DNA from 2 places in the Nitratidesulfovibrio sp. D1 genome. Region 1 is predicted to be linked to the other one. Evidence: predicted binding sites of a transcription regulator. Region 1 holds the regulator's gene; the other holds the start of a gene.
The links. Region 1 encodes sigma-54, which starts transcription at its own class of promoters, with help from an activator protein. Its sites were predicted from a motif close to CTGGCACGGNNNNTGCTT; they were not measured.
Positions count from the first base shown of each region.

Region 2: ACR4XJ_RS02285 (YeiH family protein) is a predicted target of sigma-54. The motif match lies at 1,774-1,791, and genes of this name have one in related genera.

Region 1 covers NZ_JBPGNZ010000002.1:100,074-104,283, forward strand. The annotation lists gene rapZ (RNase adapter RapZ) at 1-65, opposite strand, end outside; gene ACR4XJ_RS03625 (PTS sugar transporter subunit IIA) at 369-818, opposite strand; gene hpf (ribosome hibernation-promoting factor, HPF/YfiA family) at 828-1,373, opposite strand; gene rpoN (RNA polymerase factor sigma-54) at 1,498-2,940, opposite strand; gene lptB (LPS export ABC transporter ATP-binding protein) at 3,233-3,958, opposite strand; gene ACR4XJ_RS03645 (LptA/OstA family protein) at 3,955-4,210, opposite strand, start outside.
Region 2 covers NZ_JBPGNZ010000001.1:541,065-545,274, reverse strand. The annotation lists gene ACR4XJ_RS02290 (c-type heme family protein) at 1-1,556, opposite strand, end outside; gene ACR4XJ_RS02285 (YeiH family protein) at 2,038-3,147, shown strand; gene ACR4XJ_RS02280 (biotin/lipoyl-binding protein) at 3,172-3,567, shown strand; gene ACR4XJ_RS02275 (universal stress protein) at 3,828-4,210, shown strand, end outside.

The DNA.
Region 1 (4,210 bases):
ACCGTGCTCTTGCCCGCGCCGGACAGCCCGGTGACGATGATGACGGGAAAGTCGGCGGCGGCCACCGGGCTGCCCGCCTCGGCCGCCGCGTCTCCGCGTGCTTCCGGGCCTTTGCCGGTGGCCGGAAGCGGGACGGATACGGCGTCGGACTCCGCCTGGGCGGGTGATATGTCGGACGGCGTGGCCTTGGTGGGCATGGCGGACTCCTCGGGCGGCCCGTGCCGGATGCCGTTGCGGTGGGCGCTGCGATGTACGCTGGCGGTTACAGGTGGAGCATGCGCGTTACGGCCTGACGGCGGACGGTGCGGCCAAGGACCGCCCTGCCCCGCCGTTCCGGCGTGCCCGCGTCATGGGTCACGCGTCACGGATCAGGTGGTCCGCATGATGGCCCGGAAGGCCTCGCCGTCCGGCGCCTCGAGCATGGCGCGGCGGAACTGCGGGTCCTTCAGCAGGCGCGAGATGTGGGCCAGGATGCGCAGGTGCATGCCCGCCACCTGCTCCGGGGCCAGCACCAGGAAAAAGAGGTGGCAGGGCTTCATGTCCAGCGCGTCGAAGTCCAGGCCGGGCACGCTGCGCCCCACGGCCACCACGATGTCGCCGATGGACGCCAGCTTGCCGTGGGGGATGGCCACCCCGTCGCCGATGCCGGTGGTGCCCAGGCCCTCGCGGTCCTGCAGCACGCCCAGCGCAACGGCGGCATCCACTTCGGGATGCCGCCGCACCACGGCCTGCACGAGTTCCGCCAGCACTTCCTTCTTGGTGCCGGCGGAGAGCTCGGGCAGGATCAGATCATCGTGAAGATACTCCGAAAGCCTCATGTATGACGCCTAGACGACCGGATCGATAAGGCCGAAATCGCCGTTGCGACGCCGGTAGATGATGTTCACGCGTTCCACTTCGGCGTTCAGGAACACCAAGAATTCGTTGTCGCCCTGGTCGAGCTGCATGGCCGCCTCGTCCACGTGCATGGGCTTGGGGGCGAAGTGGTCGGTGCCGACGATGGTGCGGTCCTCGCCTTCGCCCATGGTGCTGAAGGTGAACACGTCGATGCCCTTGCCCACCTTTTCGGACTGGACGGAGCGGCGGCGGTCCTTCTGCTTTTCCACCTGCTTGCGCAGCTGCGAATCCAGCTTTTCCAGCACCAGGTCGATGGTGGCGTACATGTCTTCGGACTGCTCGACGGCGGACAGGGTGAACCCGTCGCCGGCCATCTGCACTTCCGCCTTGTGGCGGAACTTGTCGACGGAAAGGTTCACCTGCATGTCCAGGGCGGACTTGCCGACGAACCGGCCAAGCTTTTCAAGACGGCGGCGGGCGTACTTCTTCAGGTGGTCGGAGGGTTCGAAGTTCTTGAAGGTGAAGGCGATGTTCATACGCTCCTCCAGTGGTGAGAGGGGGAATGCGGCGCGCGGCCCGCACGCGGGGTGCGGCTGCCGGATGCGCCGCCGGCGACGGGTGCCCCCCTGGTCGCCGGGTCGGGCGCGGGGGCACGGGCCGTCAGAACAGTTCCTTCCGCTTGGAAGAGGAGGGAATGTCCATGGCAGTACGATACTTCGCAACGGTCCTGCGGGCAATATTGACTTTGAGCTGTTCCTTCAGAATTTCGCCGATGCGCTCGTCGCTCAGGGGTTCCTTGGGGTCTTCGCCGCCGATCAGCTTCTTGATCAGCGCCTTCACGCTCTCGGAACCCACCTGGCTGCCGTCGTCCAGTTCCAGCGCGCTGTTGAAGAAGAACTTCAACTCCACGATGCCGTGCGGGGTGGCCACGTACTTGCTGGTGGTGATGCGGCTGACCGTGGATTCGTGCATGCCGATGTCGTCGGCGATGTCCTTGAGGATGAGCGGCTTCAGGCGCGAAACCCCGTCCTCGAAAAAGCCCCGCTGGTACTTCACGATGGATTCCACCACCTTGTACAGCGTGCGCTGGCGCTGGTACAGGCTCTTGATGAGCCACGATGCCGAGCGCATCTTTTCCTGGAAATATTCGCGCTCGCCCGCCGACGCGGCCGCCGCGGCGGACCGCTCGTACATGGTGCTCAGTTGCAGGTGCGGCAGGCCGTCCTCGTTGAGCATGATGATGAAGTCGTCGTCGTACCTGTAGACGTACACGTCGGGGCTGACGAACTGCGGGTCGCTCCCGCCGTAGCTGGCGCCGGGCATGGGGTCCAGGGTCTGGATGAGGTCCAGGTATTCCTTCAGGTCCTCCATGGTCAGGCGGAACTTGCGCAACAGCGGCTTGTAGCGGCGCTTCTCAAGGTCTTCCAGGTGGTCGCGCACCAGTTCCACCAGCACCTTGTCGCGCGTGTAGCCCAGCATTTCTATCTGCACCAGCAGACATTCCTGCGCGGTGCGGGCGGCCACGCCCACGGGGTCGAAGCGTTGCAGGGCGTGCAGCACCGGCTCCACCTCGGCCGGGGCCACGCCCGCCATCTCGGCAATTTCGTCGAGGGTGGCGTGCAGGTAGCCGGACGAGGCGATGTTGCCGATGATCACCTCGCCGATGTCCTTCTGGCGCTCGGTAAGCGAGGACAGGCGCAACTGCCACATCAGGTGCCCTTCCAGCGAAGGCTTGGCGGCGTAGCGCGCCTCGAACGAGGTCATCTCCTCCGGCAGTTCCGATTCGCGCACCGTGGACTGGCGGCTGGTGCTGGCGAAGTCGCCCAGGTAGTCCTCCCAATCGGCCTCGCGGGCAATCTCGCGGTCGTAGGCGGCATCTGCGGCGGTGGCGGGATCGCTGGCGGCGTCACGCTGGTCGGGCGTCTCGGCCAGCGGTCCCTCGTCCTGGGTTTCCTCCAGAAACGGGTTTTCCAGCAGTTCCTGCTGCACCGTCTCGACAAGCTCCAGCCGCGAAAGCTGCAACAGCCGGATGGCCTGTTGCAGTTGCGGCGTCATCACCAGTTGCTGGGTGAGCTTGAGCTGTTGTCTGAGTTCCAATGCCATGCGTGGACAACCCCTGGACCTTTCGAGGCCCTATGCACCTTGCGTTGAGGCCGAACGAGATGACGACGCGACGCGGCGCGCGGCGTCAAGCAAGAAACGGCCCACAGTGAAAATGTGTTCCCTTCCCCAAGAGGTTAGGTGAACCATGCCACAGAAGCAAGAAGTATGCAACCGCTGTCGCCGATTCGCGGGTCAACATTGCGCATGCGCGCAACCCCCTGTCAGACAAACGAAAACGGCGACCCCCGGAAACCGGAGGACGCCGCTGGCGTACGATGCATGCCCAGGCCCGCTACAGGGAGAATCCTTCGCCCAGATACACGTCCCGCGCGCGCGGGTTGTCCACGATGTGCGCGGGCGTGCCCTCCAGGATCACCTCGCCCTGGTGCACAAGGTAGGCCCGGTCGCAGATGTGCAGGGTTTCGCGCACGTTGTGGTCGGAGATGAGCACCCCGATGCCCCGGTCGCGCAGGCCGGTGATCAGTTGCTGGATGTCGTCCACGGCCAGCGGGTCGATGCCCGCGAAGGGTTCGTCCAGCAGGATGAACTTGGGCTCGCGGATCATGGACCGCGCGATCTCCAGGCGACGCCGTTCGCCGCCGGACAGGTGCATGGCCACGGAATCGGCCAGGTGGGTGATGCCGAAGTCCGCCAGCAGCATGTCCGAGCGTTCCTTCTGCCCGGCCTTGGAAAGCCCGGTGTGCTCCAGGATCATTTGCAGGTTCTGGCGCACCGTGAGCCGCCGGAAGATGGAGCTTTCCTGCGGCAGGTAGCTCAGCCCCACCCGGGCCCGCTCGTGCAGGGGCCAGTCGGCGATGTCGCGGCCGTCAAGCTCCACCCTTCCCGCAGTGGGCTTGATGATGCCGATGAGCATGTAGAAAGTGGTGGTCTTGCCCGCGCCGTTGGGGCCCAGCAGTCCCACGGTCTCGCCCTGGGTCACGGACAGCGAGACGCCGCGCACCACCTCGCGCTGGCCGAACTGCTTGTGCAGGTCCTCTCCGCGCAGCACCGAGGTCACTGGGCCGCCCCCTTGGCCTTGGCATTGTCCTTGGCGGCATCCTTGCCGTTGTCCTTGGACTCGCCGAAGGGGTTCACGTCGCCGGACGAGGTGAACACCGCCTGCACCCGCTTGGTGGACGAGCCGCGCACTTCGCTGCGGTTCTCGCGGGTGTAGAAGGTGATGACCTCGCCCTTGATGCTGTTGTCGCCCTCGTGCAGCACGGGGTTACCTTCCATGACCAGCACGGCGGTGTCCACGGTGTAGGTGGCC
Region 2 (4,210 bases), on a different contig from region 1:
CCCGGCCCCCCCTTTCCGCCGGTCCCGTCGCTCCTGTGGTCGCCGGTCCCTTCCAGCGACCGGGTCAGCGACCGGGTGAGCCGAAGGGCCGAACTGTTGGCCAGCACCACCCGGCCGTCGCCGCCCAGCAGCAGCAGCGGGTCGGAAATGCCCTCGAAGATGGAGTCCAGCAGGGCGTTCTGGCGCAGCAGGTTGTCCAGCGCGTCCAGGTTGTCCATGGCGATGCCCAGCTGGCGTCCCACGGCCTGGGCCAGGTCGGCGGTGCCGGGGCCGCTGGCGTGGTCCGCGTCCCAGTACAGGCACAACAGGCCCCGCGTGGTGTCGCTGGTCTGCACCGGGATGAACCACGCGCGCGGGGTCAGGCGCGGCGCGCCCTCGGCCGCAAGGTCGTGCCAGTCGGGGGGCAGTTCCGGCCGCACGGCGCGGTCCGGCCAGGAATGGAAGTCGCTGGCCGAGAGCACGCAGGCGTAGGCCGCCCGGTCCGCCCCGAAGCGCCGCGCGACCAGCGCCAGCGAGGCGGCCAGCAGTTCGCCCTTGCCGCTGCTGCGGTTCAGGCGGTCCAGCAGGCCCACGAACAACTCGACGTCGGTGCGCCGGGCCGTGGCCTCGGTGGCGAGGTCCACGGTGCGCTCGTGGACCATGCCTTCCAGATTGGCGGCGTAGTCGCGCAGCTTGGCCCGCGCCTCGCTGAGATGCCGGGCCAGCGATTCCATGTCGCCCAGCAGGTCGTCGATGCCCACGTCCGGGTGGCCGCGCCGGGGCATGGTCATGTCCGCCTCGTCCGGGAAGTGGCGGCGCATCACCCCGCCCATGCGGCGCAGGTTGTGCACCACCAGCCGGTTGAAGAACACGTGAATCACCGCGAACAGCACCAGCGCCCCGCCCGCGAACAGCACCCCGAACGACACCACCGCCTCGGTCATGCCGCTGACGGCCTGGTCCATGGGCAGGGCCACCATGGTCATGCCCGCGAGGTCGCCGGTCTTGCGCCAGAAGCCGCGCTCCGCCCCGTACATGGACAGCAGCACGGGCGGGGCCTGTTCAGGGTCGCCGTGGCAACGCAGGCACGAGGTTTCGAAGCGCACCGGCTTGGCCGTGATGAACAGCCGTTCCCCGTCCTCTTCGCTGACGTCCTCCACGCGGGTCAGTTCCGGGTCGTCGCGGAACCGGGCGATGATGCCGCGCTCGAACTCCGAGGCCTCGTAGGCGGGGTTGCGCGCGCCCACGGCCACCCGGCGGTAGGTGAAGCGGTCGTGGGCCAGGTTGTTGTCGTTCATCACCGCGCGGGTGACGAACGAGGTGGACATGGCCTCGATGACGAAGGTGTCGTCGGGCATGGCGCGGTACATGGCCGGGCGCAGGGTGTTGCGCACGTAGCTCTGCACCGCCTCGGCCTGCGAAAGGATGAGCGCCGCGCGGTCGCGGGCTTCGTTTTCCACCAGCCGTTCCAGGTGCATGAACAGCGACAGGGCGAAGAACCCGCCCAGGCAGGCGAGGATGAGCAAAAGGCCCAGCAGGAAGCGGGCCTGGAGCGAATGGGGCGTGAGTCGAAACACGGGGCTCCTTGCGCGGGCGCGTCAACAATGAAGGGGCGGGTCCGGCCGCGCGCCCGGCGCGGCATGGCCGTTGTCTAGCACAGGCGGGACAAAGGGCAACCCGCGCGCCGCAAGCTGCGTTGCACCGGCTGCGGGTGCTGCCGCGAGTTAGCAGGCAGGCCGGGGAAGGCGCGGCGCAACACCGCGCAATGCTTGAATCCTGACCTTTACGGCCCGGATGGCCCGCGTCTTGCTCTCGGGGCGGGCGTATCCGGCGCGCGGCGGCCGTGGCGGCGGGCATGGCCCGGCGGCGCAAAGGGGCGCCGCCATGGAGCCTGCCCGCGGTCTCCCCCGGCAGGGGGCGGCAACGGCGCCGCGCACGGATGCGGGAAAGACGCGGGAAAGACGAGAGAAAGGGAAAGGGATGATGCCCCGGCGGCGCGGATCGCGGCCGCCGGGGCATCGTCCGGAAGTCACGCAACCCCCGAGGAGATGCAACGCAATGGAAGACAAGGGGCTTTTCGGCAAGATCCTGGCCATCGTGCCCGGGCTCGCGGTGATGATCGGCACGCTGTACGTGCTGCGCGTGTACGTTGAACCGTGGATGAAGGACGCGGTGGTGTTCGGCAGGAAGGGCTGGCTGGTGCAGGTGCTGAGCCTGAACTACATCCTGCTGTCCATCCTTACCGGCATGTTCTACCGCAACATCCTGTTCGGCGGAAAGATTCCGGCATGGGCCGAGGAAGGCTTCCGCACCACGCGCCTGTTCATCAAGACCGGCGTCATCATGCTGGGCTCGCTGTACACCTTCGACAAGCTGCTGAAGGTGGGCGGCATCGCCATCACGCTCATCGTGGCCTTCGTGTTCGGCACGGCCATCTTCATCCTGTGGCTGGGCAAGCGCCTTGACGCCGACCGCTCGGTCACCGCCACCATGGCCGCCGCTTGCGGCGTGTGCGGCGTTTCCGCCGCCGTGGCCACCGCGCCCGGCGTGCGCGCGAAGCCGGTGGACCTGGCCCTGTCCATCGCCACCATTCTCGGCTTCGGCATCATGACCATGTTCGTCAGCCCGTTCGTCGGCAAGATGCTGGCCCTGTCCGACTACCAGTTCGGCGCGTGGGTGGGCACGGGCATCCTGAACTCCGGCCAGGTGCTGGCCACCTGCCTTGCCTTCAACCCCAACTTCGCCCCCGGCACCGCCGTGGCCTACGGCGAAATCTGGAACGTGGTGCGGGTCATCTGCATTCCGTTCGTGGTGTTCTTCATCACCGCCTGGTACTGGAAGGGCGAGGCCGACGCAGAACACGTCAGCCTCGGTTCCATCCTCGCCTCCAAGTTCCCCATCTTCGTGCTGGGCTTCGTGGGCATGACCGCGCTGTCCTCGCTGCACATCCTCGGCGCTGAAGGCTCCGAGACGCTGCACCTGATGCGCGACGTCATGGCCTGGGTATTCGGCGTGGGCCTGGTGGGCCTTGGCGCGTACATCGACGTGCGCGAGATCAGGGCCGCGGGCGGCAAGCCGCTGCGCATCGGCCTCATCGCGGGCGCCACCAAGTACGTTCTCGCCCTGATCATCATCCTGGCCTTCATTCCGAAGGAAGGCGCCTTCTAGGCCGCCGGCACGAGGAGCACGCACATGTCCGACAAGAAGAAGTCCCTTACCGTATTCAGGAGCGACCGCCACGAGGACGTGGCCGCCATCATCGCCTCGGCCCTCATCGTGGTGGTGGTGCTGACCTACATGGCCTTCATCGTGCCCTCGGTGGGCATCAAGGCCCCGCAGGACGGCAAGCTGGTGGAGATCTTCGTGGCCGAAGGCGCCGAGGTGAAGAAGGGCGACCCGCTCTATTCGCTGGAAGTGGTCAAGAAGAAGTGGGTCAACAACGTGATGGAAGAGAAGGTCGCGGTCGAGAGCTTCACCGCCAAGGCCAACGGCAAGGTGCTGAAGGTTTCCGGCAAGCCCGGCGACGCCGTGAAGAAGGGCAAGCAGGCCATTGTGGTCATGGAGCACGAGAAGGGCACCCTGCCTTAGGGGGGCGCTATGGGCCTTTTGCCCTCTGCCTGCGTCAGAAAGATTTTTTATTCCGGTCGAATACGATAAGAGTATACTCCCTTCATAAAAAATCTCTCTTCCTTGGCAGAGAACAAAAATCCGCATAGCGCAATATCCCAAGATCGCAGGCAATGAGGGCGGCAGGATGATCCTTCCGCCCGGCCGAACCATCACACAAGCCAGACATCCGGCGGGCGGCCATGCGCCGCCCGCCATACGCCTACGGAGAACATGCCCCCATGACGCCTCCCGTGACGCCCCCCATGAAGCTGCTGCTCGCCCTCGACGACGGCCCCGGCGCACGCCGCGCCGTGGACGAGGCCATCCGCATCGCCCGCGAGAAGGGCGCCACCCTGGACGCCCTGTTCGTCATCGACGCCACGTGGGACGTGTTCACCGGGCACGACTGGCTGTCCGGCTGCAATTCGCGCATCGGCTTTCTGGAATACATGCAGGGGCTGGAGGAAAAGGCGGCGGCGGAAAGCGCGCGCGCCTTCCTGGAACTCCGGGGCGACATGCCCGGCGAACTGCTGACCGCGCCCGGCGACGTGGTGGACGTGATCCGCGAGCAGGCCGCCAAGGGCTACGACCTGCTGGTGCTGTCCAACCCGTTTACGCGCGG